DNA from 4 places in the Sporomusa intestinalis genome. Region 3 is predicted to be linked to each of the others. Evidence: riboswitches for the same ligand, from Rfam matches in the RefSeq annotation. Region 3 holds a riboswitch; each other region holds the start of a gene.
What was found. Region 3 has a riboswitch for cobalamin ahead of ACZ481_RS21390 (TonB-dependent receptor). Riboswitches for the same ligand answer to the same signal wherever they lie in the genome.
Positions count from the first base shown of each region.

Region 1: it holds a riboswitch for cobalamin, as region 3 does, so the genes downstream of both, ACZ481_RS03955 (diguanylate cyclase domain-containing protein) here and ACZ481_RS21390 (TonB-dependent receptor) in region 3, are expected to answer to the same signal.
Region 2: it holds a riboswitch for cobalamin, as region 3 does, so the genes downstream of both, ACZ481_RS08375 (TonB-dependent receptor plug domain-containing protein) here and ACZ481_RS21390 (TonB-dependent receptor) in region 3, are expected to answer to the same signal.
Region 4: it holds a riboswitch for cobalamin, as region 3 does, so the genes downstream of both, ACZ481_RS11705 (hypothetical protein) here and ACZ481_RS21390 (TonB-dependent receptor) in region 3, are expected to answer to the same signal.

Region 1 covers NZ_AP042390.1:842,811-850,205, forward strand. Annotated here, with positions in the region: gene ACZ481_RS03935 (SAM-dependent methyltransferase) at 1-428, opposite strand, end outside; gene ACZ481_RS03940 (FmdE family protein) at 422-1,030, opposite strand; gene ACZ481_RS03945 (DUF3842 family protein) at 1,494-1,916, shown strand; gene ACZ481_RS03950 (class I SAM-dependent methyltransferase) at 2,018-2,875, opposite strand; cobalamin riboswitch at 3,221-3,403, shown strand; gene ACZ481_RS03955 (diguanylate cyclase domain-containing protein) at 3,710-5,668, shown strand; cobalamin riboswitch at 5,818-5,996, shown strand; gene ACZ481_RS03960 (sirohydrochlorin cobaltochelatase) at 6,344-7,276, shown strand.
Region 2 covers NZ_AP042390.1:1,858,152-1,865,546, reverse strand. Annotated here, with positions in the region: gene cobN (cobaltochelatase subunit CobN) at 1-2,218, opposite strand, end outside; gene ACZ481_RS08380 (hypothetical protein) at 2,295-2,615, opposite strand; gene ACZ481_RS08375 (TonB-dependent receptor plug domain-containing protein) at 2,684-4,567, opposite strand; cobalamin riboswitch at 4,727-4,903, opposite strand; gene ACZ481_RS08370 (MerR family transcriptional regulator) at 5,089-5,925, shown strand; gene ACZ481_RS08365 (glycosyl hydrolase family 18 protein) at 6,026-7,054, opposite strand; gene ACZ481_RS08360 (glycoside hydrolase) at 7,074-7,395, opposite strand, start outside.
Region 3 covers NZ_AP042390.1:4,587,709-4,595,103, forward strand. Annotated here, with positions in the region: gene ACZ481_RS21375 (hypothetical protein) at 1-135, opposite strand, end outside; gene ACZ481_RS21380 (hypothetical protein) at 267-509, opposite strand; gene ACZ481_RS21385 (hypothetical protein) at 723-2,069, opposite strand; gene ACZ481_RS21390 (TonB-dependent receptor) at 2,212-4,797, opposite strand; cobalamin riboswitch at 4,969-5,149, opposite strand; cobalamin riboswitch at 5,297-5,485, opposite strand; gene ACZ481_RS21395 (hypothetical protein) at 5,537-6,379, opposite strand; gene ACZ481_RS21400 (hypothetical protein) at 6,395-6,796, opposite strand; gene ACZ481_RS21405 (type II secretion system protein GspD) at 6,819-7,395, opposite strand, start outside.
Region 4 covers NZ_AP042390.1:2,502,148-2,509,542, forward strand. Annotated here, with positions in the region: gene dapG (aspartate kinase) at 1-614, shown strand, start outside; gene dapA (4-hydroxy-tetrahydrodipicolinate synthase) at 630-1,514, shown strand; gene ACZ481_RS11700 (ribonuclease J) at 1,775-3,394, shown strand; cobalamin riboswitch at 3,976-4,155, shown strand; gene ACZ481_RS11705 (hypothetical protein) at 4,388-5,506, shown strand; gene ACZ481_RS11710 (helix-turn-helix domain-containing protein) at 5,948-6,259, opposite strand; gene ACZ481_RS11715 (helix-turn-helix domain-containing protein) at 6,410-6,634, shown strand; gene ACZ481_RS11720 (helix-turn-helix domain-containing protein) at 6,694-6,957, opposite strand; gene ACZ481_RS11725 (hypothetical protein) at 7,335-7,395, shown strand, end outside.

The DNA.
Region 1 (7,395 bases), 1.8 Mb from region 3:
CTTTTGGCCGCAAAGGCTATGTCATAGGCCGGCTCGGGCGCAATATCCTGCCAGTCGGCCAGCAAGGGCGTGATATTTTCCTGCACGCCGCTGCTGATTGCCTGCGTGGTCAGTGCCTCAAGCATACCACTGGCGGTGTCCAGGCCTGTCACCTTGACACCATAAGCTGCCAGGGGCAAGGCGTAGGTGCCGGGGCCGCAGCCAATGTCCACCAGGCTGTAGCCGGGCTTAATTGCGCCCTGGGTAACTAAGCCGTCAATAATTCCCTGGTGCACCTCTTTGTTTGCTTCGTTATGAGCAGCATAGCGGCTGGAGTAGTAGCTCCAGTATTCTTGCCAAAGCTTGGGGTCAGGCCGCCGCCGCCCGGCTTTTTTACTGCTGTCCTGCCAGGCCTTGTCCCAAAACTGCGCATTATACACGTTTACCATCCCCGGCTGTATTCTTCGGTACAGGCTAAACAGGCAATTTTGCCATCGCGCAAGCGGGCCCGGGCTTCCATAACTTTTTCACCACAATACGCACAGATGACAGAGTTAAAGATTTTGGCTTCCGGCGGCAGCGAAAGCTCGACATCGGTAATTTTAAACAGGTCTGCCACAGGGGTAGCCAGCAGCCGGGCGATCCGTTCCTCCTGAATTTTTTGCCAGGCAGACTCCTGCTCGGCTGTGGCCTTGCCGCTGAACACGGCGTTTTTAAGGCGGTCCTGTTCCGGGGATAATGGGCTGATCTCACCGGTCACGGCAACCCGTACGGCTTTGCCTGTCTGACGGTTGCCAATCGTATAGGCCTGCTTGCCATGATCTTTGTAAATCAGATTGCCTTTGCCGATGGTACAGCCCAGCAGGACTTGTACTGCGTCAATACCACAGCCGTCAGACTCAACAATGGCAACAAGCTCTTCGTCAGCGGCCCGGGTTCCATTAAGCCGCGCAAGGGCAGCTTTGGCGGCAAGATAACCAATGGTAAGCCCCGGGCAGCAATGGCCGTGGAATTCGATAGCCTTCTGAAAATCTGCAGGTCGGTCAGTCATTTTATCTACCTCCCAGGCAATGTCTGCAATGCAGCGTCGATTTTACTTGGAATTTACGGATTAAATTAAGGCTTCAGACCTTATTTTGAACTTGTGCAAATTACCTATATTATCAGTTATTTAAATAAAAGTGTCAAACACTAAATGCTCTTAATTTACAAATATTGCAGATATTTTGCATAATTAATTGACAGGGTTAGTGAATTTTGGTACAATTCAAGGTGTTAAAGATAGTTGAAACTATCTTTTGTCGTAGAATGCGACAGGATCTGGGATTGCTATAATCTTTATATTTACTAGGGATTTTATATAACAGCCATGAAGGCTCTGCTGGCCGCAGTTGTCTTGATGGTTGATTTATTTTTAGCAAGTATTGGCTCGCGGTCAAAACGAAAGGAATTTTCAATTTATTGCCGAATTAAACATTCAATCGTCCATTTTTGTGGAAGGTGGTAGGGTCTGTATGGTAATTGCAGTTATCGATGGTATGGGCGGGGGGCTTGGTGTGCAGCTGGTGACGCAGCTTACATCACAGCTGGGACAAAAAGCAGATATTATTGCCCTGGGGACCAATGCACTGGCGACCAATAATATGGTACGGGCCGGAGCGATGCGGGGGGCTACCGGTGAAAATGCCGTGGTTGTTTCCATACGCAAGGCGAACATTGTGGTAGGTCCGATTGGTATTATAATTCCTAATTCCTTAATGGGGGAGATCACCCCCAAGATTGCCGAAGTAATCGCCTCTTGTGACGCGCATAAGGTATTGGTGCCTGTAAATCAAAGCCATTTTGATATTGTTGGCCTTGAAAGCCGGCCGCTGGTGGTGTCTATCAAAGAAGCCATTGCTAGGGTAACCGAGCTTGTGCAAGGCAAGACCTGGTAGCCTTGTCACCGGCAGGTATTATTCCTGTAAAAAAACAACCCGGCTGAGTGCCGGGTTGTTTGCAATGGTGCCACTGCCTGCAAGTGAGTGAGGTGAGTCTGTTATTCCAGTATTGTGGCTTTGCGGTCAGCCCGCCACCACAGTACGCCGATGGTGGAGTTAATCAGTTCGGTGCAGTAATCCTCAACCGCCCGGTTCGCCAGGAATTCAGTGATCTTTACTGATGTTTCCGGCCCGTCCAGACCAAACAGCTTGAAGTAGCTGGTATAGTATTCGATCATGAAAGCCAGTGTCTCCCGGTAGCGCTGGCGGTAGCTGTAGAATTTAATATTAGGCAGATACCGGTCCTGATACAGGATATTAAACGGGTACTGGATATCAAATGCCGTCTGCTCCGGCGGAGTGCCGATCAGGTGCTCCCATAACAGTGTCCGCACTTTGATATGATATGTACCGGCAAAGCCGATCAGGCAGCAAGTGCCCCGGGACAGCTCATTCATTTTCATTAAGCTGTCATAGTCGTTAATAGCGGTGGTATTGGCGGCAAACACCACATCATAAGCGGGTTCGGCCGGCAGGTCCAGCCAGTCGGCCTGGAGGGGGGTAATCCGGTCCGAAATTCTGTCGTGATTCGCCTCAGACTGCAGGACAGACAGCATTTGCGCGGCTGTATCCAGACCGGTTACCTGTTTGGCCCTGGCGGCCAGCGGCAAGGTAAAAGTACCGGCCCCGCAGCCAATGTCAAGCACTGTGCTGGCCGGGGTTATCACGCCGTCGTCAACTAAGCCGTCAATAATTGCGTTATATATCGGCCGGCTTTGGCGGTTGCGCAGGGCATGCTGCTCGGCAAAATCATTCCAAAACTGCTGCCAGCCTTGTTTATTGCCATAACTTGGAGCCTGATGGGAACTCTCACGCGCTTCCTGCCAGGCCTCAGTCCAAAACTTGGTGTTGCACATGGTTGTCATCCTTCCTGCTATGTAAAATTTGTAAAAAGACCTGTTGGTGCAAATCTCTTGAGGATGCCCGCAAAAGCCTTGGCAGTTCCAGGCATTACCGACATGGCTGAATTTTGTGATAATGTAAAAAAAGCATGAAGTCCAAGGGTGTTTATCCTTGGGTTTCATACCGGAATAATTGAATCTTCATGATTCAAGTCATTAAGTTAAATATAAATTGTTTTGTAGTAATTGTCAATTAGCAACAGCATTGCTGTACGGCAATAAGAATAAATTAGCAGCCATTACGGCAATATACTAAGTTGTTGACACAATTTACGGGAAAGCTTATACTAAAATTAACTAATTAAATACGGCGAGTTGGGTGCCCTAACGGGGCTTAATAGGGAAGTCCGGTGAAAAACCGGCGCGGTCCCGCCACTGTAACGGGGAGCAAGCTTAAGATATACCACTGGGATATCAGTCTTGGGAAGGTTTAAGCAAGCTACGATCCGGAGCCAGGAGAACTGCCTAGCTGACAATCACCGTTTTTTTACCCACGAGGTATGGGGAGGGGATTACAGTAGACGCTGGGTTACAGGCTCGCGGCGTCGCTTGAATTCGCTCCTGGTCTACGTGTACCAGGAGCTTTAATTTGGCATACTGTTTTTACTACTCCCGGCTTAAGCAGCGGGAGTTTTTTATTTGGAAAAATAACAAGCCGCCAGCTTATTCAAAGCTGTGCTGCCTGTTTTATCAATGTACTGAAGTGGAAACATCAGGTAGGCCTTATAAATACAGCTAACCATAAAGGCGGTGTGCACGAAGATGGACTTTACCACCCAGGACAAAGGCATGTTGCAGTGCGTTTATGAAGAGTGGGGACAACGGGAGGATTTTAATTTTTATTTGTCGATCCTGTCCCATCAGTTTAATTTTGTATTTAATCATTCCGCAAGGGTGGCCTGTTATGCTGTGATGCTGGCCCGGGCAGTTGGCTGTCAGGATACTGAGATTGTAAACATCGGCGCAGCGGCTCTGCTGCATGATATTGGTAAAATAAACGTGCCGATCAAGGTCTTATACAAACAGGGTACTTATGATCCCTATGACCGCAGCGAAATGGAGCGCCATCCGGTCTATGGCAGCCAGATGCTGCTGCGGTCCCAAGAACTGCGGGCGCTTACTGCCGGGGTACTGCATCATCACGAGCGTTATGATGGCAGTGGCTATCCCCATAAGCTCAAGGCCCTGGAAATTCCCCTGGCGGCCAGAATCATTCATGTTGCTGAAGCTGTTGACGTTATGACAACAATCCAGAATTATCAGCAGCTAAGAAGCTGGGACGAAGCTATGGACGAACTGGAGCGGGGGGCTGGCAGTCAGTTTGACGGGGTCCTGGTAAATGCTTTTTCGACATTAGAACCGGAGAGCTTTGCTGCCAGCCGGACGAGTACCGGCGAGGCAGCGGGCCAGGAACAGCAGCCGCCGCTTTTATCTGCCGGCAGTGTAGGCCTTTACCTGGAGAATATAGCAAATTTAGGCGTTATTTGTTTGAATAAAAACAATACAGTGGTATTCTGCAATGCTTATGCGGAGCAGCTGCGGCAGCTGCCTGCAGGTACTTTAACAGGCAAAAACTTTTTAGACAGTTATCCCCCACACCGGCGCGCCATGCTGGCAGACAAGCTGGAACAGTTGCGGTCTGGAAAAATGAACGAATGGTATCGCCTGATGGGCCGGAACGGGCGGTTTATAGAAAACCGGTATTCCCGAGTGACTGATGGCAGCGGCAGGTTTATCGGCACTGTTCTGGTCACAATTGATGTGACTAAGCGGGAGAAAGTGGTTCGCAGCCTGCAGGCAGCCCGGGAAAGGCAGGCCGCTTTGTATCAGGCAGCCCAGATTATCACCTCAGCGTTAAGTATGGCCGAGGTTATAGAAGGTATCCTGCAGATTATAAAACAGACGATGGCTGTTAACAAGGCGGAAATTCAGTTATTAAACGAAAATAACGACAATATCCCCGCCGTGCATACGCAAGCCTACCGCCGCAGTGAACCGGCTGCCTGCCGGCAGGATTACCGTGAAGCGGCCAGCCAGGTTTATAATACTTTGCGGACCGTCATGGCTGCTGATGAAAAGAATGGGCTGGAAAAATATTATGTTCCACTTATTTACAGATGTGATCTATTGGGGATCTTATATATTGAAAGAAACACTGCAGGCGAGGATTCGCAGGAACGGCTGGAGCTGCTGGAGACCTTGGCCGGCCAGACTGCGATTGCGATCAGAAATGCCCGGCTGCTCGAGGAAGTACAATATCTGGCTGAGTATGATAATTTGACCGGCTTATTGAACCGCCATTCCTTTGACCGTTTTTATGCAGAGCAGTGCCGGCAGGCCGCAGGACAGCCGGTTACGCTGTTGATGATTGATATCAACGGCCTGAAGCTTATCAATGACAATTACGGGCATGTGGCCGGTGATATGCTGATTAAGGCTGCGGCTCAGGTTGTGAAAAACAGTATCAGCAGCGACGACCGGGCATTCCGTTATGGCGGTGATGAGATTGTTGTCCTGCTGCCAGGGGTTTCTATCCAGGAAGCACAGATTATTATTAAGCGGATCCTCCGCAATAGCAAGTGGTGGAAACCGGGCATTACAGCTAACCCTTATGCCGACCTGACCCTCAGTATCAGTATTGGTGCCGCCGGGAGCAGTGAAGTCAGTATGGACTGCCTGGTTCAGGAAGCCGATAAACGCATGTATGAAAGCAAGCGCCTTTATTATAAGTCGCTTGATATTAAGTGAGGGCTGCGTTGGGCGTGGCGGGCAGACCGATACATTGCAGGACGCAGTGGGGAAGCAATAAATTAAGAATAGAGTGATAATTCAGGGCAATCCTTTTTTAAGGATTGACAATCATTTCTTGAGATGTTATGCTAATTTCCAGAGGACAACTTCATAGGTTTGAAATAGGTGCCTAAAGGCTTAATAGGGAAGTCCGGTTCGATGCCGGCGCGGTCCCGCCACTGTAACGGGGAACAAGCTTAAGATATACCACTGAGCATTTTGTTTGGGAAGGTTTAAGTGAGTGATGATCCGGAGTCAGGAGAACTGCCTATTTGACAATCGCCGTTTGTTACCCACGAGGCATGGGGAGGGGATTACAGTAGACGCTTGTAACAATAGCGTAGCTGGCTTAGTTCGCTCCTGGTTAACACCCAGGAGTTTTTTTATAAAGCTACTGTTTATTACTCCCAACTTTAACGGTTGGGAGTTTTAATTTAATGACATTCTTCTCAACGCTCCTTTTTGAATTGCGCATTGGCGCGGGTCTCTTGCAGACCTTCCTTTTTACAGTTCTACTTTCATAATAAATAATTTTATTTCGGCGAGGAGGCTGCCTATGGGGCAATAAACAGAATTGGGGAGGATTTTCTCCAGCCATTGGCTTTGTAAAAATTTAAAGGAGTTGTTCTATTTATGAAAAAGATTTTTTCTTTGTTTACCACGATTTGCATGCTGGCTGTATTTGGCTGTGTCAGCCTGATCCCGTCGCTGGCTGCGGCTGCACCGGCCCCTGCAGGCAAGAAGGCCATTCTGGTGGTAAGTTTTGGTACAACCTACCACGACACGTTGAAAACAACTATTGAAGCGGTTGAAAACAAAATACGGGCTGAATTCCCTGATTATGAAGTGCGCCGGGCATTTAGCTCCCGGATTATTATCAAAAGATTAGCCGAACGGGACGGTATCCAGATTGATACTGAGAAACAGGCGCTTGACCGCCTCAAAGCCGAAGGTTTTACTGAGGTTATTGTCCAACCTATGCAAGTTACCGCTGGTGAGGAATATGAGCTGATTAATGGCGTGGTGGCTCATGCCAAGGCGGCTAAGGCCTTTGAGAAGATTGCAATCGGCAGACCGCTGCTTTACTATATGGGACAGGAAGACACCACTGATGATTATCTGGCCGTAGCCAAAGCATTGGAAACCCAATACCCGAAACTGAAAAAGAATGAAGCTGTTCTGCTGCTGGGTCACGGCGGACTCCATCCGGCAACGGCAACCTATCCTGCTCTGCAGCAAAAACTGCAGGATGCAGGCTACAAAAATGTATATGTTTATACGGTAGAGGCGTATCCGACTCTGGAAGGAACAATCGATAAGCTGAAAGCCAATAAAATTAAAAAAGTGACCCTGATGCCGCTGATGCTGGTAGCTGGCGACCATGCCAACAACGACATGGCCGGTGACGAAAGTGATTCGCACAAAAGTCAGCTTCTTGCCGCTGGCATTAAAGTTGACACCTATCTCCACGGTTTGGGCGAAAACGCAGAAATCCAGGCTATCTATGTTCAGCATGTAAAAGACGCGATTGATGAACTTAATAATCCTGAAGCTGAAGCACATTAAAAACAGGTAAAAATGACACATCTCCGATACTATCGGAGATGTGTTTTGTTTGAAGAACCTGAAAAAAGTATAAAATAATACTCCTGTGAGATTTTGTATTAGCAATGCAATCAAAAAAA
Region 2 (7,395 bases), 2.7 Mb from region 3:
CATCAATAACGGCACCATATGTTTTTGTACCGTCAGTCAGCATTGTACTGCTGTTTTCCAGCAGCTCATAATACGCAAAGCCCGCGCTCGCCGCCAACGTTTGCCGTAAGGAAGGAATTTCTCCGTTTTCCAGGCGTGTCAGGGCCAACAAATACTCAATCATATCATCAGCCTCGGGCGGGCACCCCAGAATATGGAGTCCGGTCCGGATTTGCATATTCTTAATATCAGTCACATAGGCATGTACCTTGCCGATGTATTCAGCAAAACTTTCTCCGGCCTTCTCCGGTATATCCCCGGTCAGGTTAGCAGCCGCAACTTTCTCCCGGATCAAGGCTTTGACCGCTTCCACGTTATCAGGCTGTGTTGTTTTAAAGTGACAATATTCATCCATTATCTTTTCTAACTCTTCCAGTTCATCATAGGTCCCTGATTGACTCATAGGTGGCGTTAGGTAGCTGATGAGGCAGGCGGCACTGCGCCGTTTGGCCTGCACCCCTTCTCCCACAATCGTTATCCAATACGGGTAAATATTCGGCATATCGGCAATCGCAATATCAGGGTAGCATTGTCTGGACAGCCCCGCCCCTTTTCCCGGCAGCCATTCCAACGACCCATGGGTACCGACATGGACCAGCGCATCGGCCCCCCATATATCCCGCAGCCAGTGATAAAAGCCGATATAATGATGGGTGGGCGCACAATCGGGAGAATGGAGCAGTTTGGACGAGTCTTCGCCAAACCCTCTTGGCGGCTGGACCGTAACAAAGATATTTCCTTTTAAGGTTCCGGGTATTAATAACTGTCCATCATAGTTAAATACAGTACCAGGTGCTGGACCCCAGTCCTGTTCCAGCTGGGCCTGCGTTGTTGGGGCCAGGGGTTTAAAAAATTGCAGATACTGCGCAGTGGTTAACTGACCTTTGGCTTCTCGGATCTGTTTGGCGGTGATAAACCGGCGGTCATTGGTGGCATGGGCAGTTAACTCTTCCATAAAGCTTTTACTGTCGGCCGGAATGTGATCAATCACATAGCCCTGACCTGCCATTGCGGCCAGTAAGAGGCGCACACTTTCCGGCGAATCCAGGCCGGCCGCGCTGCCAATATTGGCGTTTAACGGCGGATAATTGTGAAATACGATGGCGACCTTTTTTTCCGCATTCGGTTTAGACCGTAAACGGGCCCATTTTTCCGCCTTCCGTACCAGCAGCGAGATTCGCTCGGGCATGGGTACATAGGCAGCAAGGCCCCGCTCATTCTGTTCTTTGGTCGCAATTGGTACGGAATGAATAATGCCGTCAAATTCCGGCAAACTCACGCTTACCGAAATCTCCACCGGCGTCATGCCTTCGCTGCTTCGCTCCCAGTCCTGATAAGAGCTAAACAGGGTATAAGCCTGTAGCAGCGGCACATTTAACCGTTGGATCGCCGCCAGCTCTAAAGCCTGGGTCGTAGTCAAAGAAAACTTTATACAGTTTATTAATACATCGATCACAACCCGGCCGTCTTCATAAAAATATTTCTCGAACGCCGCCTGGGCACCGGGGGCATTGACTTCCGGATTAGGCTGGCCGTTGGTGAAGACAAGGACTGCATTCATGTTGCTTTTTTCTATTGCCTGAATGATTGCCTTGTGATAGGCCAAATCACCTAAAATCCATTCATCCCGGTAAAAAACCAGGCCAATAGTCGGCCGCCCCGCCTGGCAAAAGTCCTGTTTATATTGCTGGAAATCCTGATATACTGCCTGGGCCTGCGGATGATAAATACCATGCCAGGGCAATAAACAGGGCTCCTGGCAAGGATAGGCGGCTCCGAAAAATTCACAGTTCAGCCACAGCAGGCAGTGATAAAGATTGTCAACGCCACCATAGGCAAAATAGCGGCGCAGCAGCAATTCCTGCCTTGGGGTAATGCCATATTGAATTATGTCATCACCGGCATCTTCCACTAAAAAAAGGTGCCTGATCTTATTTTGCCGCATAAATGCCGCTGCATTTTGCAAAAACCGGCAATCCAGACCGGTTCCCATCCAGCGGCAGATAACGATAGCGGCAGCCGCCAGCCGGCTTTGCCATTCGTCGCCCCAGGGTGTCGACTCCTGAATCATTTTACTGCTGCCCGGGACCGCCGGCCGTTGCTGCGCCAGCATTTTCTCGGCCTGGCGCCATAAATAAAGTTGGCGGTCAATGTTTGTTAAAAATAAAATGTTACCCATTTTTCAGCCTCCCCACTTTTACCAGCTAGAACCGAAAAAACCACCCGTACCCGGGTGGTTTTTTCGGTCATTGCCGCTAATGCCCCTGACCGCCGGCCTGCGCATTGACAATATTGCGGAAGAGGTTATGCGCCTCTTGCGCCGTCTTGCCGTCCTCTATCGCTTTTTGGGCCTGTATCAGGGCAGAGCGATATTTCTTGTGGGCCGCGTCAGCAGGAATGTCTGGCAAGTTTTTGGGGTCGAAGTCCATTACCTTACGAAAAATCGCATGAATTTCCCCGGACGGTTTCCCTGCGGCTTTCGCCCACTGAGCGTGTTTCTTTGCACTTTCATAGCGTGATTGTGCATGGGGATCAGAGGGCAGCTCATAAGCAGGATGTTTTTTTTCAGTAAGCATGTCTTTACCTCATTTCAAATGTAGTTTTTTTCCATTCTACTCTATATAGCGGTCATACAGTCAATAGCTTAGAATGTATACTCCATACCGACGCGGATATTCCGCCCCGGGGCGCTCCACCATTGTCCAGCCGGGGTTGCGCTCCAGTTATAACGGGCATTGGAGTGCTCTGCATAAAATCTATCAAAGATATTATTCACTTTTACGAAGGCTTTGACGGCTTTGCTGGCCTGGTAATTGACCCCGATATCCCAGACCCAGTAGGTGTTGGCCGGGAAAAAATCATCCACGGCGTCAGCGGTTTGGGGACCTGGCCTGTCGATAATGCCTTTGCCGACAAGCGAAATGTCTAATTTGCCGGCACTGTAATCAGTGCCGACATTCCAGGCACCTTTAGGAACATAGCCGTCCACATTGGCCGCTCTTTGTTGGGTTGCGTCCACATTGGTATGGGTATAGCCGACAAAAGCACTCATGGCGCTGGAAAATTGCTTGCGCAGCTGAATATCCCAGCCGTCGGCCTTCTCATCGCCGACATTGGCATACCGGGGATAAACATAGCCGATCCGGTCTTTAGAATTCCGTTTAAAAATATGGGCCGAGGCCACAAAGGTATCATCAAGGCGGTGGTTAATGCCGATTTCGGACGTATGGCCTGTTTCCGGCTTAATGTTGGGATTGCCGTAGGTGGTATTGTATAAATGCGACGGCGACGGCGGAATAAAGTATTCGCTGCGGCCCAGGTACATATTGGTTTTATCGCTGAATTTATAGCCCAGATTGATACTGGGGGTAGTATGGCTGCCAAAGCCGGAGTTATTGTCATAACGGACGCCGCCGGTTAATTTCCACTGGCCGGTAATATTCCATTCATCCTGCAGATACAGGGCCCGGTTCGTTAATTTTATCCCGTTAAAGGAAATTACCTTATCTTCGGCAAATTCAAAACCGGTCGTCACCAGATGCGTGTCGGCAAAGTTTTTGGTAACCTGATCGGAAATCCTTACGGTCTTAACCTTGGTTGCGTAAAAATCGCCGCTGTCCAGTTGATACAAATCATCGTACCTATTTATGCCGACTGCGAATTGATTGGTCGTGTTCTCGTCCAACCGGGTATTATAAATCACCCGGCCATTGTAATTATCGGTTGTCCCTGTTTTAAACCGGCTGTCCCACAGGGATTGAAATTTGTAATCGGCCTTATAGGTATCATAAGAAAAGATCAGATCCGATTTCCCGCCGAATTCTTTGGTGAGTTTGATGCCTGTCATATCGGCATTCAAAGCGGCCGGTACCGTAAGGCCGCGGCCATCTTTAAAATCGCCGAGCAGCGATTTCTTGGAAATCACCCGCCAGCCCCAGTCCCCCTGCCGTTCTTCGTGCATAAACGAATAATTCTCGCCCTTGTAGCTGCCGCTTTCCAGCTTTACTTGCGAGCTGTTGCCCTCAATTTTTTTGGTGATGATATTGATAACCCCGCCTTTGGCGTCAGATCCGTACAAAGTAGAAGCAGAACCCTTCAGCACCTCAATACGGTCAATAGTATCCAGGTTGGCAAACATCGATGGCGAAAACTTGGCCCCGGCTGAATTCACTTTAACGCCGTCAATTAACACCACAACCTCGTCGGCACCGTTAATTTTCATGCCATTACTGCCATAATACCCGGCTAAGCTGTAGTTGTTGATAATAACGCCAGGTACTTCCCGCAAGGCCTCCGACAGATTGGCATAATGATTTCTTGCAATCTCTTTGCTCGTGATTACCGTAATATTGGCATTGGCATCAAACTCCTTTACCGGTGTCCGCGTCGCTGTAATAACTACCTCATCGAGAAAATAGGTTTTCACCGCTTCGGCCTGGGCCGTGCCAGGCCCCAGGCCGGCCGCAAGTGTCAGGGCCGAAATAATTGCCAGACTCATCGCTTTTTTCCGGGACACATTTTTTTTCATCAACAAAACCCCTTACTCTGCTCATGTTATCTATATAAAAAAACCTTTCCCCCGCGCGGGGGAAAGGTTTTTAAGCACTGCGCCGGTCTGATTTGCGCACACAAAAGACATGGCAAATAACCACTTGTCAGTATCTTTACCCGTCCTATCACTCGTAGGCTGCGGTAATAAAAACAGGCAGTTCTCCTGGCTCCGGTTCATTGCTCAGCCACGTCTTCCCAAACTGACCTTCAGTGACATGTTGTGGCATCGCTCCCCGTTACAGTGGCGGGACCGCATCGGCGTTGCACCGATTTATCTATTAAGCCTTTCGGCACCTGTCTTCCCATTATTTAATTAATCTGCATAGCAGCGTATTTTAACTTCTAAGGTAAACTATATACCGGTTGTATAGTCAAGCCTTTTATACACTTGACAGGCCCTGATTTATCAATAATAATGATTACAATATTAATTGGCTGTACCGCTTTTGCCGCGCACTAAGTCAGGCGTTCCATTATTGAGATAGGAGAAAAGGGAATATGGCAAATGACAAAGAGAATTACATCACCGCCGGCGAGCTGGCTGCGCTCTACGGTATTCCCAAGCAAACATTATTGTATTATGACAAAAATGAATTACTGGCCCCGGCCTTTGTAAACCAGCACGGCTATCGCTATTATTCTGTTTCGCAATACCTCATACTGGAAATTATTCTCAATATGCGTAAGCTAAATATTCCTATCCAGGCTATCAAAAATTATCTCCAGCATCGCAGCCTGGAAAATTTCGAGCAGTTGCTGCTGGACAAAGAAAAAGAATGCGATAAGCTGATCGAAGAAACGGCCAAGATTAAAAGCAGTTTACAGTTGTCATTGAAAACAATAGCGAAAATCCGCAAAACCCTGTTTGATCAAATTCAACTGAACTATCAGCCGGAAAAAACCTTATTTGTCAGCGAATTGTTAACAGAAGGAATGGCTGTGCGGGAACGGATCAGAATTCTGTCAAGGCACAATCAAACCGCCGTCTCCAAAAAGCACTTCAAAGAATTTACCACCGGCTGGATTATTGCTAAAGATGAGTTTCTGGCCGGGAAATTTAATAAAACCATCCAGTATTTCACACCGGTTGCCCATAATGCCGCCAAAAAGCACTGCTTCGTCCGCCCGGCCGGCTTATATCTGACAATGCGCTTCCGGGGGACCTATTATCAAGAGGCGCCAACCGTATATAAAAAAATTATGGAATTCATTGCGCTTAACCGACTGACAATTATGAGCAATATCTATCTGCTCCCCCTGCAGAATCATTGGCTGACCCAGGATACAAACGCCTATATCAACCAAATCTCTTTTCAGGTTGCTTATCCGTCGTAAGCCAGCTGCCGGAATCCAACCGGCGGCTTTTTAGCCTGGTTACTGACCAAAAGGCCTGCCGGCCAAATCGCCGGCAGGCCTTTTGCGCCGCCGCAGGGTTTTATTTAAGTTTATTAACCGCCACATTCCCCCCCAAACGCCACAGGCTGATATTATTTATCCCCTGTTCCCGGGCAACGGCAAGCCAGTAATTTAATGTTTTCACATCAGCATACCATACCTGGTAGGCAATGCCGTTATCCTGATAAGAATACACCAGGCACTGGCTTTCGCCGTCCCTAACGGGCTCCGCCTCGTAAACCGCGGCCAGGGTTTTGGCCTCTGCTTCCGTCAGAAAGCGCTTTTCCCCGTTATCGCTCCACAGGCAGCCGCCGGTGGACAAGGCCAGCGATTTTTCCCCAGGTAAAGCCTGCATGCGGGCCGCTGTCTTTTGGATAAACGCCTTATCGGCCTTTGGCCCTGGTCCGCTGTGCACGCCATAAAGATTATAAGCCATAACCACATATTCGGGCCCCGGGGGAAAAGCGGCGGCGGCAAACGGTGTCCCCGGCTCCAGCACCAGCCTCAGCTTCAAGTCATTTTGCCGGGCTTTGGCATATAGTTTATCGGCAAAGGTTAAAAATAACCGGCCGACTTCTTCCTCTTTCCATATTCTTTCATAATCAATCTCAATGCCGTCAAAGCCGGCCTGCAAGGTCAGGGCGACAATCTCAGCAATATGTTTTTCCATCGCGGCCTCGTCGGCCAGCACCCGGCGGAGAACCTCCGTGTCTTTCATCACCATCGATCCATCGGCGTTTTGCTTGTCATTGACAAAAGTAAGATAGGTTTCATAGCCCGGTTGTTTCGCTGCCAGCTCATTTTTTTGGTCCCTCAGCGCCGGGGGCAGGAACAGCGTATCGTCTTCAGCAAAGTAGGCTCCAAAATAAGAGAGCTGGTCCAGCTTTTTGCCGATTCTCGCCAGGTCTTTTGCGCCTGCCGCCAAATCCCAGTAGGTTAGCCAGGCCGAGCGCCTGGCTGATTCTGTCAGGGTTTGGTTGCCGGCCGACTGGCCATTACAGCCAATCAGGGAAACAAAGACGGCTGCCAGTACCATGGCCTTGCCGATTGTCCAACCATTGCCGTTCATTTACACACTTCCCCTTTGCCTATAAGTTTACAATAAACCAGTTTATCAGGCCGGTCCACAGTTGTCTGACTGCCAGCTTAACCGCCGCCACTCCCTGCAGCCTGCTGTCAAACAAAATTTTTTCCCTGTCAGCCCCGGTATTCCCGGTAATTGTGAGCTGCTCAAAAACGCCGTCATACACATCATCGGCCAGATTTCTCTGACTCCAGCCATAACCGCCCCAGGCCGCCTCAAGATACACGGCGCCCGCCCCGGTTACGGCTACCGTCAGTGCCTGCACCGCGTCTTTATCATCAATCTGGATACTAAGCCTGTCACCCTTAAGTGACAGGGACAACAGC
Region 3 (7,395 bases):
CACAGCGTTGGTCTGCTCTTCCGGCAAACCCATGGCAATGATAATATCCATCAAACGATCGCCAAGAAGTTCAACATCATCAGTAAACAGTACCGGGATCTCATCTGTCAACTCCAGCTTTTCCTCATCACACATAATATTACACTCCTCGTCACTGTTATTATCTTTCTCAAACGAAAAGCCCTGCCAGTTGTCCCGGTCAACGCTAATGCTTGATCACTATTATTGTAACACATCTGCCGATAAATAATAGTCAAATCTGAAGATCACGAAAGCTCGCCCTTGATCCGGGCCAGCTCGGCCTGGCTTTCCAAATAATACCAGCGCACCGAATTGCCAAACCGGCACTGAATGGCATGCAGCTTGCCGGCCTGGGCCAGCTGCCGCATTTTGTCCAGCGAAAACCCGTTCGCCGAAAAATAGTTTGCCGAAATAAAGCCTCTGCGTTTCAACCATTTCCGATGCTGCTCAGCTTCTCTGGATTCCAGGGTAACCTGCCAAATCGCCATAGTTATCACAGGCCTTTCTTTGTAATTGCTTTTATTATAGATCAGCCTGTAAACATAAGTGTTAGGGACAGGTAAAATTATTGTTAACAAATTATCAAAACAAAACCCTGTCCCCCTGTTTCCAGAGAACAAGGGGCCTGGACACACGCGCTGTCCAGCCCCCCTGTTCTCTTACTTTTCTGTTAGTCTGGCTATGGCCGCCAGCAGGCAGAATTAATCAAAGCTAAGAATTCTTTGGCCGTTGACAATTTTCAGGCCTGTTTTCTTTTCAGCAGCCTTGCGGGCTTGCTGGGCCAGAACGGAATGGGCGGCGAAGGATTTAGCAACACCGGCCGCTTGGAGCGTTGCACCGGCCCGCGAGGTCAGATCCGGGGCCAGAATGATGGCCGAGTTCAGGTTGCCGCCGCTATAACCGAGCTGGGTCGGGGTGAAGGTTCTGGTAGCCGTGTCAGACGTGCTGGCAGGCAGGCCGGGATAGATGTCGATCTGGTTGCCCTTAACGAACCAGAAACGGGTGCTGTCGCCATAGATGCCCCAGAGGTAGCCGGGGGAATTAATGGTGCTGACATTGGTCCAGGTCGAGGGGGAAGTGAGGTTGGCAACGGTAGTGCGGTAGACATTGCCGAGCATGTTGGCAAACGATGCATTGTAGTTGCCCAGGAATACATAGGCGGTGTTGGCGTCAACGATGGTAATGTCGCGGAAGTCGCCGATCATGCCGCCGGTTTTGGTAACGGTGGTCTTGGTGAAGGTAGCCAGGTCGATGATATCCAGACGGGTGTCGGGATTGGCGAAGCCGGCATTCTGCATGCCGCCTACGGCGCAGACATAGAGTTTGTTGTTATAGTGATCCAGGGTGAAGGCATTTTTGCCGACAGTTATATAGTTTACATAATTCAGATTACCATTTGGTAAAATCGAGAATTTTGCTACAATGCTGTCGGAGTAGACCTCATAGCCGCCGTCGGGATTGATGGTAAACAAGGCATATAGGTTATTGCCAACAACTGCCAGGCCCTCTCCATGAACCGAAGCGCCAGCCGGTACGGGAATGCTCGGCCAAGCCGTCGGGAACTGATAGCTATTTATTTCCGCATATCCATCAGTCATATCTACAACAGCAATTCTTCCCAGATCATAGCCGGTGGCATACAAATAATTACCTCTAGTAGCCACTGCATGCAGATTAGCCACATTACTCCAGCTTGGCGATACAAGCGGGTTCCAGCTGGCGGCAAAGGGATCAATGATTCGGTTCGGCGGTGCTACAGGCGTATAATTGTACTGGCGCAGCACCAGCCGGCTTTCATTGCCCTGGAAGAAGTTAAAGAGCGCCGGATCACCGTTTAGACCGGTAACCTTGGTGCTGGAGGTAAAGGTGGTCGGGTTGCCGGTCCGCTCGCCGCTGATGGCGCCGGCCAGGCCTTGGGAGTAACCGGAATTGACAACCGTATAGCCGAATAAATTCTCCGGCGCGGCCTGGACGGCCGCGCTGCCGATAATGGACAGCGTCATCGCCGTTAAGAGTACCCGTTTCAGAAAACCTGCTTTCAGTTTCATGCGTTTAATCCCTCTTTTCCATTTTTGTTTTAGTCTGCTGGGTTAGAACTACTGCCGGCTTACTGCCGCTCATCACCTCCACTCTGCCAGGACTGGCTTTGTTTGTCATCAGGGCATCACCTCCTTAACCGAATTCCGGTCTTTAATATTTGTACTGCAAGGTTACATAATAAGTGCGCCCCTGGGTCGGATGATCCGGATTTAACGGGTGGGTAATTGTTGACGGCCATGTATTCGGGTTGCCATCGTAGTCCAGACCTGATTTCACATATGTCAGATCCGGGCCTTTGTCAAACAGGTCATTGACCCCTACCGTTACTAGGAGGTCCTGGTCAAATTTATGCTTTACCCCCAAGCCGACGGTAGTCAGCGAGGTTTGTTTTTTCTCCCAACCCTCACCGACAAACATTTGGTCCACATATTTAAATTCCGTAAAAATGCCTGTCTTTTGATCAGGCCGGTAGGTGAGGCGCAGCGAGCCCTCCCATTCGGGGGTATAGGTCATCGGCATATCATAATAAGTGTCCCCGGTCCCTGTCGGATTATTGTACTTGCGTTGCGCATTAACATGCGTATACGTTGCGGCCAGGTTCATATCCCACTTGTCCCAACTGAGATTGGTCTGCAGTTCAGTCCCATTTACCCAGCCTCTGGCAGCATTGCTATAAGACCAATAATCAAAACCGAAGCGGTACAGTTGCAGCATGTTCTCTGATTTCCGCCCAAAATAGGTCAATTGGATATCGGCATCGGCTCCCAGAATACGATCATCCCAGATGGCGCTCACATCCCACTGGGTACCTTCTTCCGGCAAAGGGAAAGCAGATACTAAGCCTTTCTCGTAATCCTTGCTGCCTATCGGTCTGGGAATAATACCGGCGCCGTCACCGGCTATTTCATAGAGGTTTAGCAAACGGTAATATGTCCCCACTGTGGAACGTAAGGTTAGGTTATCATGGACTTTCTTCTTCAAAGCCGCTTGCCAGGTTACTTTGCTGTCTTTTTGTTCATCTGTATGGTTGAAATATAGGTGGTTGGGATCTTTCTCTATCAATCGCGTACTGCGGCCTAACACGGTCGAGGAATTGTAACGCACACTGGGGGTAAACCAGAAATCCTCTGCTTTATTTAAGGTAATGGTATCCTGCAATTGAATATTGAACAGTGTCTGTTCAAAATAGTTGCGGAAACGCAGGCGGGCGTCAGTAAGTGCAACATTCCCGCTATCGTTATCAGTAATCAATCGCGAACCATCAATATCCATTTTTTCCTTCGACCAATTGACCAGGAATTCCAGCAGATGGCGGTCACTAACCTTATAGCTGCCGTCAATGGCTCCGCCAGCCCGGCGGGAATCGTAACTGCTCCAAATAGCGAGCGGCTGTTTGAAATAGGGGTAAGAGGCATTATCGTGTATTATGGGATCATAACTTTCGTTGCGGTAATCCTTATTCTGATCCAGATAGTTAACCGCCCAGCCCCATTCCAGCTTACCGGCAGTGTCCCTGCGCCCCAGGAGTAATTCCTTGGCCGTAAGCTCCTGCCTTTTCGCCCCCATGTAACCAAAATTATCTAAGTCCAGGTAGCTATTCGGATTACCGTAGCCATAGTTGCCTGTCCACAAGCCCCAGGGCAGGTGGCGGTCAACCTTTTTCCAGGTGCCTTTGGCTGTCCAGTGGTCGTCCTGCCATTTGATAATGGCATCGGTATTTTTGTAGTCGTTATTGCGGCGCCAGCGATTTTCATCAAAAATACCTTTCTGCTTATAAAAATCATTTTTAATCTTTTCCTCTCTACCCAGATAGGTTTTTTCTTTCATTTCTTCCCACATAGCTGTTGCATCCGGAGCCGTCATGCCCCAGTCATTCACAAACAGATTAATAGCCTTGGCGTTAAACTCTTCTGTAACAAAAGCCGCCTTTAATTCATCCATAGACGAGAAGCCGGTGTCTATAATTCCATAGCTTTGCAAATTGTTATTAATCCAGGTAAGGCTTTCCGCCATTTTTTTATCAAAATTTTCCTTCTCAATTGCATAAGCATCCTTAACGCCAAAGTTCTTATACCTGAAGTCGCCGTCACTCTGGTCCCTGTTGATCCCCACCATCAGGCTGCCGGTGCCGAGCGGGGCATCAATCTGCAGGCTGCCGGTATAGCCGCCCCAGGACCGTTGCCCCACAGAGGCGGATACATTGGCCGCGGTGGGCCGTTTGGTGACGACATTGATGACCCCGCCCATGTAGGTGCCGCCGAACCGGGCCGGGATATAGCCGCGGTAGACCTCGATCCGTTCCACGTTTTTGACCGGGATGGTAGAAATGTCGGCGGCCGCATCGCCGCCCAGGTTAAACAAGACCCCGTCAACAAACACGCCCACCTGGGCCGCCGTGCTGCCCCGGACACTGACGGTAGTATACTGGCCCTTGCCGTTAACCTCCCGCACATGGACGCCGGGAACATCCTTTAGCAGGTCAGGCAGCGTCTTCTGCTCGCCTTTGTAGTCATCAGGCCGGATGATGGTCACCGTTCCCGGTGACAGCTTGGCCTCCCAGTCGGGGCGTTTGGCCTCAACCGTAATCGCCTCCAGGGCGTATTCCTGAGCGGAGCCGGCAGCGGCGTTCACAGTGTCCTCAGTTGCCTGTGACGACTCGCCGCCGGCTGCGGCCGCCTGGGCAAGGCCGCTGTAGTCCGGGGTCAGGCTGAAGGCCAGGGTACAGGCGATCCCCATCGCCAGGGCTTGTTTGGACAATTTACGTTGTTTCACTGCAAATCTCTCCTCATATGTCTTACTCTTTTCCAAAAAAATTGCTGAGAATGGTAGCCCGATTTAGCTGCTGCTTGCTTCTTACCCTCCCTTCGTACCGTTTGCCTGATCTTCCCCTGTCGCTCGCAGGGTTGGCGAAGACCGTCCTTACAGGCAGTTCTCCTGACTCCAGTTCATCATCAGCCCGGCCTTCCCGGAATATTTCCTCCAGTGGCGTCTGCGGGCTGACTCCGTGTTACAGTGGCGGGACCGCGCCGGCTTCAACCGGACTTCTCTATTAAACCCTCTGCAGGGCACCTGTACGCAGTGAAATACGGCCAAATAAAAAATGGATTTCTCATATAGTCATCCAGGGGCGCTGACTATATGGGAAATCCATTTACCCTCGTTTTAGCAGCAACTTACTGCTATAAACCAGGAACAGACGGCCGCACATAATCCCCTACCCATCGCTCGCAGGTCACCGGTGATCGTTGTATAGGCAGTTCTCCTGACTTCTGGTTCATGGCGCCTCCAAACCTTCCCACGACAGTTGTCCGCATCGCAGTGGCATATCCTGGATTTGCTCCCCATTACAGTGGCGGGACCGTGCCGGTTTTGCACCGGACTTCCCTATTAAGCCCCGTAGGGCACCTATACCTGGCAACTATAAAATTGTCTGACTCAGGCTGCCAGCATTGGCAGCTTACTGCTTCTAGACCGGTTAATACGGATTGCTCAGATAATTACTGGCTCTGACCCGCCGGTCCTGGAAATACTGGATCAGCTCGCCGGGTTTTGTCAGCCAGTTGAGCTGGCGGTACTCCCACACCCAGGGTACGGTAACCTTAACCTCAGTATAACTGTCAAACGCGCCCCAGCGGGCAAAGACCCGGCCCTGGCCAATATCCTGACGGCGCTCCCACAACTGGGTCAGCGGCACCAGCCGGTAACCGCCATGGGCCCCGTCCGGCAGTACTTTGCTTATCGGCCCGGCCGGCTTGTCACTGGCCGGGATCTCATAGATACCGGCCGCCGGTCCCCCCCGTCGGCTCCGGCCGGCAGCAGTAATCTCATGGCTGCCGGGCCGGATATTCAGTACCGGGTGCCGGCCTTCCAGGCGCACCTTCGCGCCCGGCCACGGCCGCCATTTCTTATTGCTGTAGGTCAGCAGCATATCAAGCCGCCCGGTCTGATCAGGCGTTTTGGCCACCGCCAGCAGCACCCCTGTCAGATCATGCTCATGCTCGGCCCGGCCCGTATGGCGCGGATAATACTGGTAATAGCCGATAAAGTAATGGCTGTCGCTTTCCACCACCGAATAATACATAACTCGCTCCAGGGGATAAAACAGCAGATTATACCAGTTATTATTGAGCCGCCAGTCGCGGTCATAATTAACCAGTGTAAATATATTCTGCTGCGCAGTGAGGCCATTACCGGTATCGGCCTGGCAGATAACCGGCGACCACCGGCTGGCAATGTCCGCTGCCGGCACTGCCGAAACCGGCAAGGGAAACCATACGCAATAATATAAAAACAGGATAACTGCTAGACTTTTTTTCATCGTATTGTCACAACGTTACTTCTTGTTATATACCGTAACTTCATCAATTTGATAGACCTCCATATTCCAGGTGCCGCCGCGGGGAGGCGACTGGACAAAAACGCCCTGCCCCACAAACGAGACAAGATTGCCTGTTGCCAAAGCAGTTTCCAGCAGACTTTGCAGCCTTTGCTCGGCCGACCGGATCACAATGCTTTTGCCGGGGGTATCACGGAGATCAATCACCGCATAGAAGCTATTGGCAGGGGCGTAACAGTTTATCAGGGCGACATGACCATACAAATGAACGGCCGGCGGCATTAAGACAACGCCGATAACAGGCTGCGGCCCAGGGGCGGCAAAACCGGTTTGAACAAACGGTATAGAGAAAAATAATACCAACAGGAACAACCGGCTCGCCCGTACTAGGTACCTCATGATCTTGATCCTCCCACTATATTTAATCAATTATCTTTGGCGTCAGCATAATGACCAGTTCCGTCTCCGTCACCTGTTTGGAGGAGGAGTGAAACAGCCCTCCCACCAGCGGCAGCTGCCCTAATATTGGCACTTTGAAGGTATCGCTGGTCTCCTGGCGCTGAATCAGGCCGCCCAGCACAATGGTTACACCACTCTTAACCCTCAGGGTCGCATCGGCCTGGCGGGTGCGGATATTGGGATTGCCATTCTTCGTGGTATCGGTTTTATTGCTCACTTCCGGCTGAATGCGGGTAGTAATAAAGCCGTCTTTGTTGACAGTGGGCGTTACCTCCAGCTTAATGCCGACATCCACATAGATTACGGAGATAATGGGGATGCTGCTTGTCGTCGGCTGCTGGCTTTCAACCGCCAGCTTGTCCCCAATCAGGATCTTGGCCGTTACCCCGTCTAAGGTCGCAATCCGCGGACTGGCCAACAGCCGGCCTTTTTTATTCTCAAGCAGGTGATTGACAACCCCCTGGAGATTTACCCCGTATTTCCCGGTGCCGATCCTAAATTGCAGGTCCTCATAGACAATAGGGGCGGCAGGCAGCTTA
Region 4 (7,395 bases), 2.1 Mb from region 3:
CCGAGGTGTGTCAGCTGGCTCACCAGGGGGCCAAGGTCATTCATCCCCGGGCGGTGGAGATTGCTATGCAGAAGAATATTCCGCTTGTGGTGAAATCAACCTTTTCTGATGCCCCGGGGACCTTAATTACCAATATTGCCAGAGAGGATGCGAGTAACGCGGTTGTGATCGACCGGGTGGCAACAGGAGTAACCTATCTGACCAATCTGGTGCAGATAAAGGTTCAGCTTGCGGAAACAATGGCAGGTGATACCAGTTATAAAGTATTTAAAACACTTGCTGACAGTGATATCAGTGTTGATTTGATCAACGTCCATCCCGGCCAAATTATGTTTACCATTAATGCCGATCATATGGATAAGGCGGCAGAACAACTAGAGCAGCAAGGCTATCATATTGAAGTTTTGGAGAACTGTGCCAAAGTATCGGTTGTGGGCGGCGGCATGCGTGAGGTGCCCGGGGTGATGGCAAGTTTTATTGAAGCATTGACAAATAACAAAATCGCTATTCTTCAGACAGTAGACTCTCATACCTCCATCTCGGCGCTGGTGCCGCAAAACGATGTTGGGGCAGCGGTTAAATCACTTCATGAGAAGTTTGGTTTATCAAATTAATAAGGAGAGAGTTTGATGAGGCATTTCGGGCGGATTTTAACTGCAATGGTAACCCCGTTTAACAATGATGGCAGTGTTAATTATGGTGAAGCTGTTAAATTGGCTCAATACCTTGTAAACAATGGTTCAGACGGTCTCGTCGTCACCGGCAGCACCGGTGAAGCGGCAACCCTGACCAAAGAGGAGAAGGTTAAACTCTATACGGCGGTGCTTGAGGCTGTGGGCGACAGGGCCACAGTCATTGCCGGCACCGGTACGAATGATACTAGAGACTCTGTTGAACTGACCAAAATCGCCGAGCAAACCGGCGTCCATGGGGCTATGGTCGTTGCTCCCTATTACAACAAACCGCCCCAGGAGGGGTTGTTTCAGCATTTCCGGGCGATTGCCGAGTCTACAGCCTTACCGCTGATTGTATATAATGTGCCGGGGCGCACAAGCTCTAACATCCTGCCGGACACGATCGCCCGGCTGGCGGAGCTGGAGAATATTGCCGCCGTTAAAGAAGCCAGCGGCAGTTTGGAGCAGGTTTCGGAAATTATCCGTATTACCCCTAAGGACTTTTTCGTATACAGCGGTGATGATGCTCTAACCCTGCCGGTGCTGGCTGTGGGGGGGCAGGGGGTTATCAGTGTGGCCGCCCATATTGTCGGCAGTCGTATGCAGGCCATGGTAAACGCCTTTTTTGCCGGAGATATGGTCAAGGCTAAGGACCTGCATCTGGAACTCCTGCCTTTCTTCCGGGTGATATTTGTCACCACCAATCCTATTCCGATTAAAGAGGCGGTTAACCTGATCGGTATCAAGGCCGGCCCGGTAAGACTGCCGTTAGTACCGCCCACTGCCGGTGAAACGGCCCAGCTGACAAAGATTATGCAATCATTAGGCGTGTTAAATTAGTTAACGGTTACCGGTAGCGCAAGCTACCGGTTTTTTGTATGTAGAGGCAGGTTTTGCATATAATATTTAAGAGCGAGTAGACCACTTGTTGTCAGCGAATACTAAATAGGTTATAATTATTCACAAGTGGACAGGACGGCCGGTTTCTAGTGATGGGCTTAATGAACGGGCAGTTACAACTTGATTGATTAATATTTTTGGAGGTGTATGTTTTTTTGGCGCGACAACCAGGCAAAGTACAGATTATCCCTCTGGGCGGGATGGGGGAAATTGGCAAGAATATGACGGTAATCCGTTATGGTGATGAAATCATTGTAGTTGATTCAGGGTTAATGTTTCCGGAAGATGACATGCTGGGCATTGATCTGGTCATTCCCGACATCAGCTATCTGTTGGACAACCGTGAGTTAGTCAAGGCTATTGTTTTAACCCATGGGCATGAAGACCACATTGGGGCATTGCCGTATGTGTTAAAACAGCTGAGTGTTCCCGTATACGGAACTCGCCTGACCCTGGGGATTTTAGAGGGACGCCTGAAGGAAAACAATGTTCCGGCCAGCAATCTGCATGCCGTAAAATCCGGGGACCAGATCCAAATCGGCCATTTTTCCATTGGCTTTATCCGGGTAAGCCATAGCATCGCCGATGCGGTAGCTTTATCCATTAAAACGCCTGTAGGTGTCATAGTCCATACGGGAGATTTTAAACTTGATCAAACACCGGTTGACGGTAAAGTCACTGATTTTCACAAATTTGCCGAATTAGGCGACCAGGGGGTGCTGGTGCTGCTGGCAGACAGTACGAACGCCGAGCGGCCCGGCTATACGCCAAGTGAGAAATCAGTGGGCGTTACCTTTGATGATGCCTTTCGCAATGCGCGGGAACGAATTATTATTGCCTCTTTTTCATCCAATATTCACCGGATTCAACAGGCTATTGACACAGCCTGCAAGTACCGGCGCCGGGTGGCCATCCTGGGCCGGAGTATGGTGAACGTTGTTACGATCGCCTTAGAACTTGGTTATTTAAATGTTCCCGAGGGCGTTATTATTGATATTGACGAAATTAACAACTATCCCTCATCCAGCATCGTTATTTTAACAACAGGCAGTCAAGGGGAACCCATGTCGGCCCTCACCCGGATGGCCATGTCGGATCATAAGAAAGTTGAAATTATTCCCGGTGATACTGTAATTATCTCGGCTACGCCAATACCGGGCAACGAGAAGCTGGTGTCACGGACGATTGATTATTTATTCCGCCAGGGCGCCGAGGTTGTTTATGAATCCACCTCAGGCATCCACGTATCCGGCCATGCCAGCCAGGAGGAGCTTAAGCTGATGCATAATCTGCTGCGGCCGAAATTCTTTATCCCCGTACATGGCGAATACCGGCATCTGATTAAGCATTCTAAACTGGCCCAGTCTTTAGGCATGGCCAAGGAAAATATTTTTGTTGCCGAAAACGGCCAGGTCCTGGAATTTACCGCGGACAAGGGCGCTATAACCGGCAAGGTAACCTCAGGCAATGTCCTGGTGGACGGCCTGGGGGTCGGCGATGTGGGGAATATCGTCCTCCGGGACCGCCGCCAACTGTCGCAGGACGGGATACTTATCATTGTTGTCACTATGGATAAGCAGCGCGGTCAGGTAGCTGCCGGCCCGGACATTGTATCCCGCGGTTTTGTCTATGTCCGTGAATCCGAGCAGCTGATGGAGGATGCCAAGGAGCGGGTTAAACAGGCCCTGGATAAATGCGAACTCAATAATATTACCGAATGGGCCACAATTAAGTCTAATGTTCGCGATACCCTGGGCAAATATTTATATGAACGCACCCGCCGGCGACCCATGATTCTGCCTATCATTATGGAAGTCTGAAAAGCTGCTTGCCGCTTCAGTCAAAGAAAACACGGCTTGGGCCGAGCTGGGGCGAAAGCGGAAGCCGGGTTGCCCTTATCCAGGGAAAACTAACCTTTCTATCCTGAAAAATACATTTTTCATTCTTTGCTGGTGCCAGCGTAATGGCATGAGTGTCTATCAGGATAAAAAAAGCCCTGCCGCAGTTAGTTAGTCTAATTGCGGCAGGGCTTATAGGTTGGGGCCTGGTACCAGCTTCTAAGAAGGCGACAACAGCGGCTAAATAAACCAGAAAAAGAGTAAGGCTAATAACAGCACCCAAAAATGGGATAACAGAAAAAATATGATCGCTGCCAAAATCAACCAGAATAGCATAAATCTAATCCCACCCTCTGCTTGTTATCTATTACATATTATGTTTGGTAAAGAAATATGCTACCGCCAGGCAGTGAGACAAACACAGCGAATAAATGTGTCAGAGTATACGCCTGACGGTGGCTGTAACCAATAAATCCTCAATCATCTATTTACAAATGTGTTTGGCCTGATCTATACTAAGGGCAAGAGAATTTTTGTGCTAATTTATCCCATATACACCATTAACAGCATAATGTGGGGATAGGTGCCCTTCGGGGCTTAATAGAGAAGTCCGGTGCAATACCGGCACGGTCCCGCCACTGTAACGGGGAGCAAGCCTGCAAGTGCCACTGAGCAATCGCTTGGGAAGGCGCAGGCGAGCGATGAACCGGAGTCAGGAGAACTGCCTGCCCGGCAATCGCCATTTGTACCTGCGAGCGACAGGGCGGGGATTACGGCAGCGTAAACACGCAAACACTTTCCTTGCAGGAGAGTGTTTTTGTCATTCTGCCAGAAGTTAAAAAATTTTTCTGTGGGCATATGAACGACTAGACCCTAATGGGTGGCGTCCTAAAGGGCTTGACTCAAGCCAAGTTTTTCTGATGAGGACGTTCTCGTTGAAAAACATTGCCATGAGGCAAAAAGGAGAGGAACAGCATGAGTCTGATCGACTGGTTTTCCCGGTTGTTTGTGAAAGAAGCCAAGCATTATGTCTTTACACCGGTAACAGCGGATGTGGAAAGGATTGTGTTCCAGGAGGGACAACACTATTTTCGCCTGCGCCTGGCGGAAATGTTCCTTAAGGATGACCGGAAGCTGTTTCGCAAGGTTGTGCCAGTGGTTTCCTCTGTGGTCGGTTTGCAATTCGGCGCCAATGCGGCCCAGCAGCTGCCCAGCGTGGCCGGTCCGCTGGCGCTTAACCTGGATGAAAGCTCGCTGGGACATGGCGTGGAGCTGAATTACTCCCTGACCAACCTGGTGCCTTATCGCGGCGGCCGGGTGTCGATTAGTGCCGCCTTACTGGCCTATGTCAACAAAGACTATTTTCAGTCTTTTTTAAGTCTTGCCAATAGCATTTCCAGCCTGCTGACCATCGGCCAGCTGTCAACCACTCTCAAAGTGGTCGACAGTGCGGTCAGCGCGCTGCAGGACCTCTTAGCCGGCGGGGATAAAGACATCCGTCTGGTGTTTCACAATGAATACGCCGGAACAGACAGCCTGGGCGGCGTATCGCTCCAGAACGGCTATTTTGCCGTGATTAAGGCCGATGCCGCCAAGTTCAACCCGGAAAAGCTGTTCGTAAAAAATTCGCAGCTCTACTGGGGTGACGACCAGACACCGGCCAGGCCGCTTACCGGTTATGACTACATGCTGTTCAGCGTGGAAGCGGCGCTGTACCGGGACGACTTCCGTTATTTTGCTGAGTACAACAGCTTGCTCTATACGGCCATTGAAAAGGGCATGATCAATAAAAGCGAGGGCGATGCCGTTATCCGGGCCGGTATGCTGGCTGTATTCAAATCAGATGATCTGACCTATGTTGATAAAACGCGGGTAGCGGCCGCACTCAAACAGGAATATGAAGAACGGCTCTCGCTGCAGGGTAAATTAAAAGGAACAATCGCTGCCGACGGGCAGTGGCTGAACACCAGGGCGCTGGCAATCAACCCGGACGGGGTGTGGCGGCAGATTGAGCCGCTATTGGCTGAACCACGGGATGATGCTGCTATTGCCGGCAAAATCTTTAGGCTGATCGAAAACGGCAAAATCGCCTGAAACTTAATTTGCGAACCTAAAGAAACGATCAGGCCCTAACGGGCACAGGCTGGATGAAAATAGCGTCACAACCTGGTATTTTTTCCATATGAGAAATACTATCATAAAACCGGAAAGTTAACCTTTCTATCCTGAAAAATAGCATTTTATATTCTTTGATGGTGCCGTTATAACGACATGACTGTCTATCAGGATAAGAAAAGACTTGGCTTGGGCCAAGTCCTTTGGGACGATACCCTTTAGGGTATCGTCGTTCTTATGTCCACAGAAATTATTTTTTAACTGCTGGTAGACTAAAAAAGGTACACCGGCCATCAACCTGCGGTGTACCTTTTAATGTTCCGGCTTATAAACCTAAAAAACCGACTCTATAAAGCCGGTTATGCAGCCTGAACCTATTTTTTACTTATTATTCCCTCGGAAACGGGAAGGTAGAAAAAATTACTGGATATCATTTTTCATTCGCTCCAGAAACAATTGCAAAGCCTCTCTCTGGCCGGGAGTGAGAGTTTTAGCAATGGTTACTAATTGCTTGATATCTATTGGTATTTCCGTATCATCATCAGAAAAGAATTCACTTAAACTTATTCCTAAGCCAGCACATATTTTACTCATAGAATCAACGGTAGGCTGTTTTTCACCTAACTCAATCTGCCTTACAAAACCCTGTGACAGTCCTGCTATAGCCGCGAGTTTATTCGTACTATACCCTTTTAATTCACGTAGTTCAATAATGCGTTTTGTGATATCCATTTTTAACCACCTTAAAAATAATTCTAAAAATAATTCTATAGTAATAATAGCATATATCACTATCGGAAAAATAATATCATAGTATTGACTGATTAATTCTATAGAATTAGAATGTTAAGCATAAGATGTACTAAAAAGGAGGATGAGAAAATGACGCTGGAAAAATTGCGGACTATGAAAAATATGTCGCAGCAAAAACTGGCGAAGGCAGCAGGCTTAACGCAGGGATATATTTCCGAACTTGAGCGTGGCGCAAAAAAAAATCCTGGCCAGGTAGTGGTAAAAAGGTTAGCAAACGCTCTTAATGTATCCACTGATATGATTTTAGGACTATTTCCTGATACATTGCCTGCCAATGCCAAAGAAAAGTTGTAGCGGCCTAGGAAATGAGGTTGCAAAACGAAAACCGACCAAGCCGGCCGGTTCCTTACGTACTATTTTTTTATATAGGGACTACTTATTTCAATGGGATTAAAGAAAGCCGCCACATCGATTTCTAACCCTTCCGCGATTAGAAATAACATATCTATAGAAAACGCGGAATTAGCCTGGGGAGCTTCAATTTTAGATATATGGCTTGCACTGACTTCAATTTTTTCAGCTAATGCTTCTTGGCTTAATCCGCGTATATTCCGATAAAAAGCTACCTTTCTACCGATTTCTCTATATTTTTCTACATACCTTTTCGGTTTCCGCAATACTTATCCACCTCCTGCGTTCATTATACTGGGGATGGAAATGCCATTGCACTTCACAAATAATATAATATTGTTGCATTGCTTGTGAAATAAATGGTATTATATGGTGAAAAAGATAATGGTTTTGCCGCTGTTTTAATATATATACGACATATCTTCTCTACGTCTTTACTTAATCCTGTTAACAAATACCTGATTTATGGAAAAGTTCGCTCAACAGCAAAAACAGTTTTGCCATATAGCTTGACCTTGACCGTAAGCCAGAGCCTACCGGTCTTGCAACCGGATCAGGACTGAAAAGATCATCTGATAAGCCGATAAGGCTTCGTCAAACAAGGCGAGCCTTTGGATATTACGACTAGAGGAGCTATTGAGGGATGCTTAAAAGGAAAAAGAGACTGACAGTAAAAAAAAGACAGGAATATGATGCTTTATGTG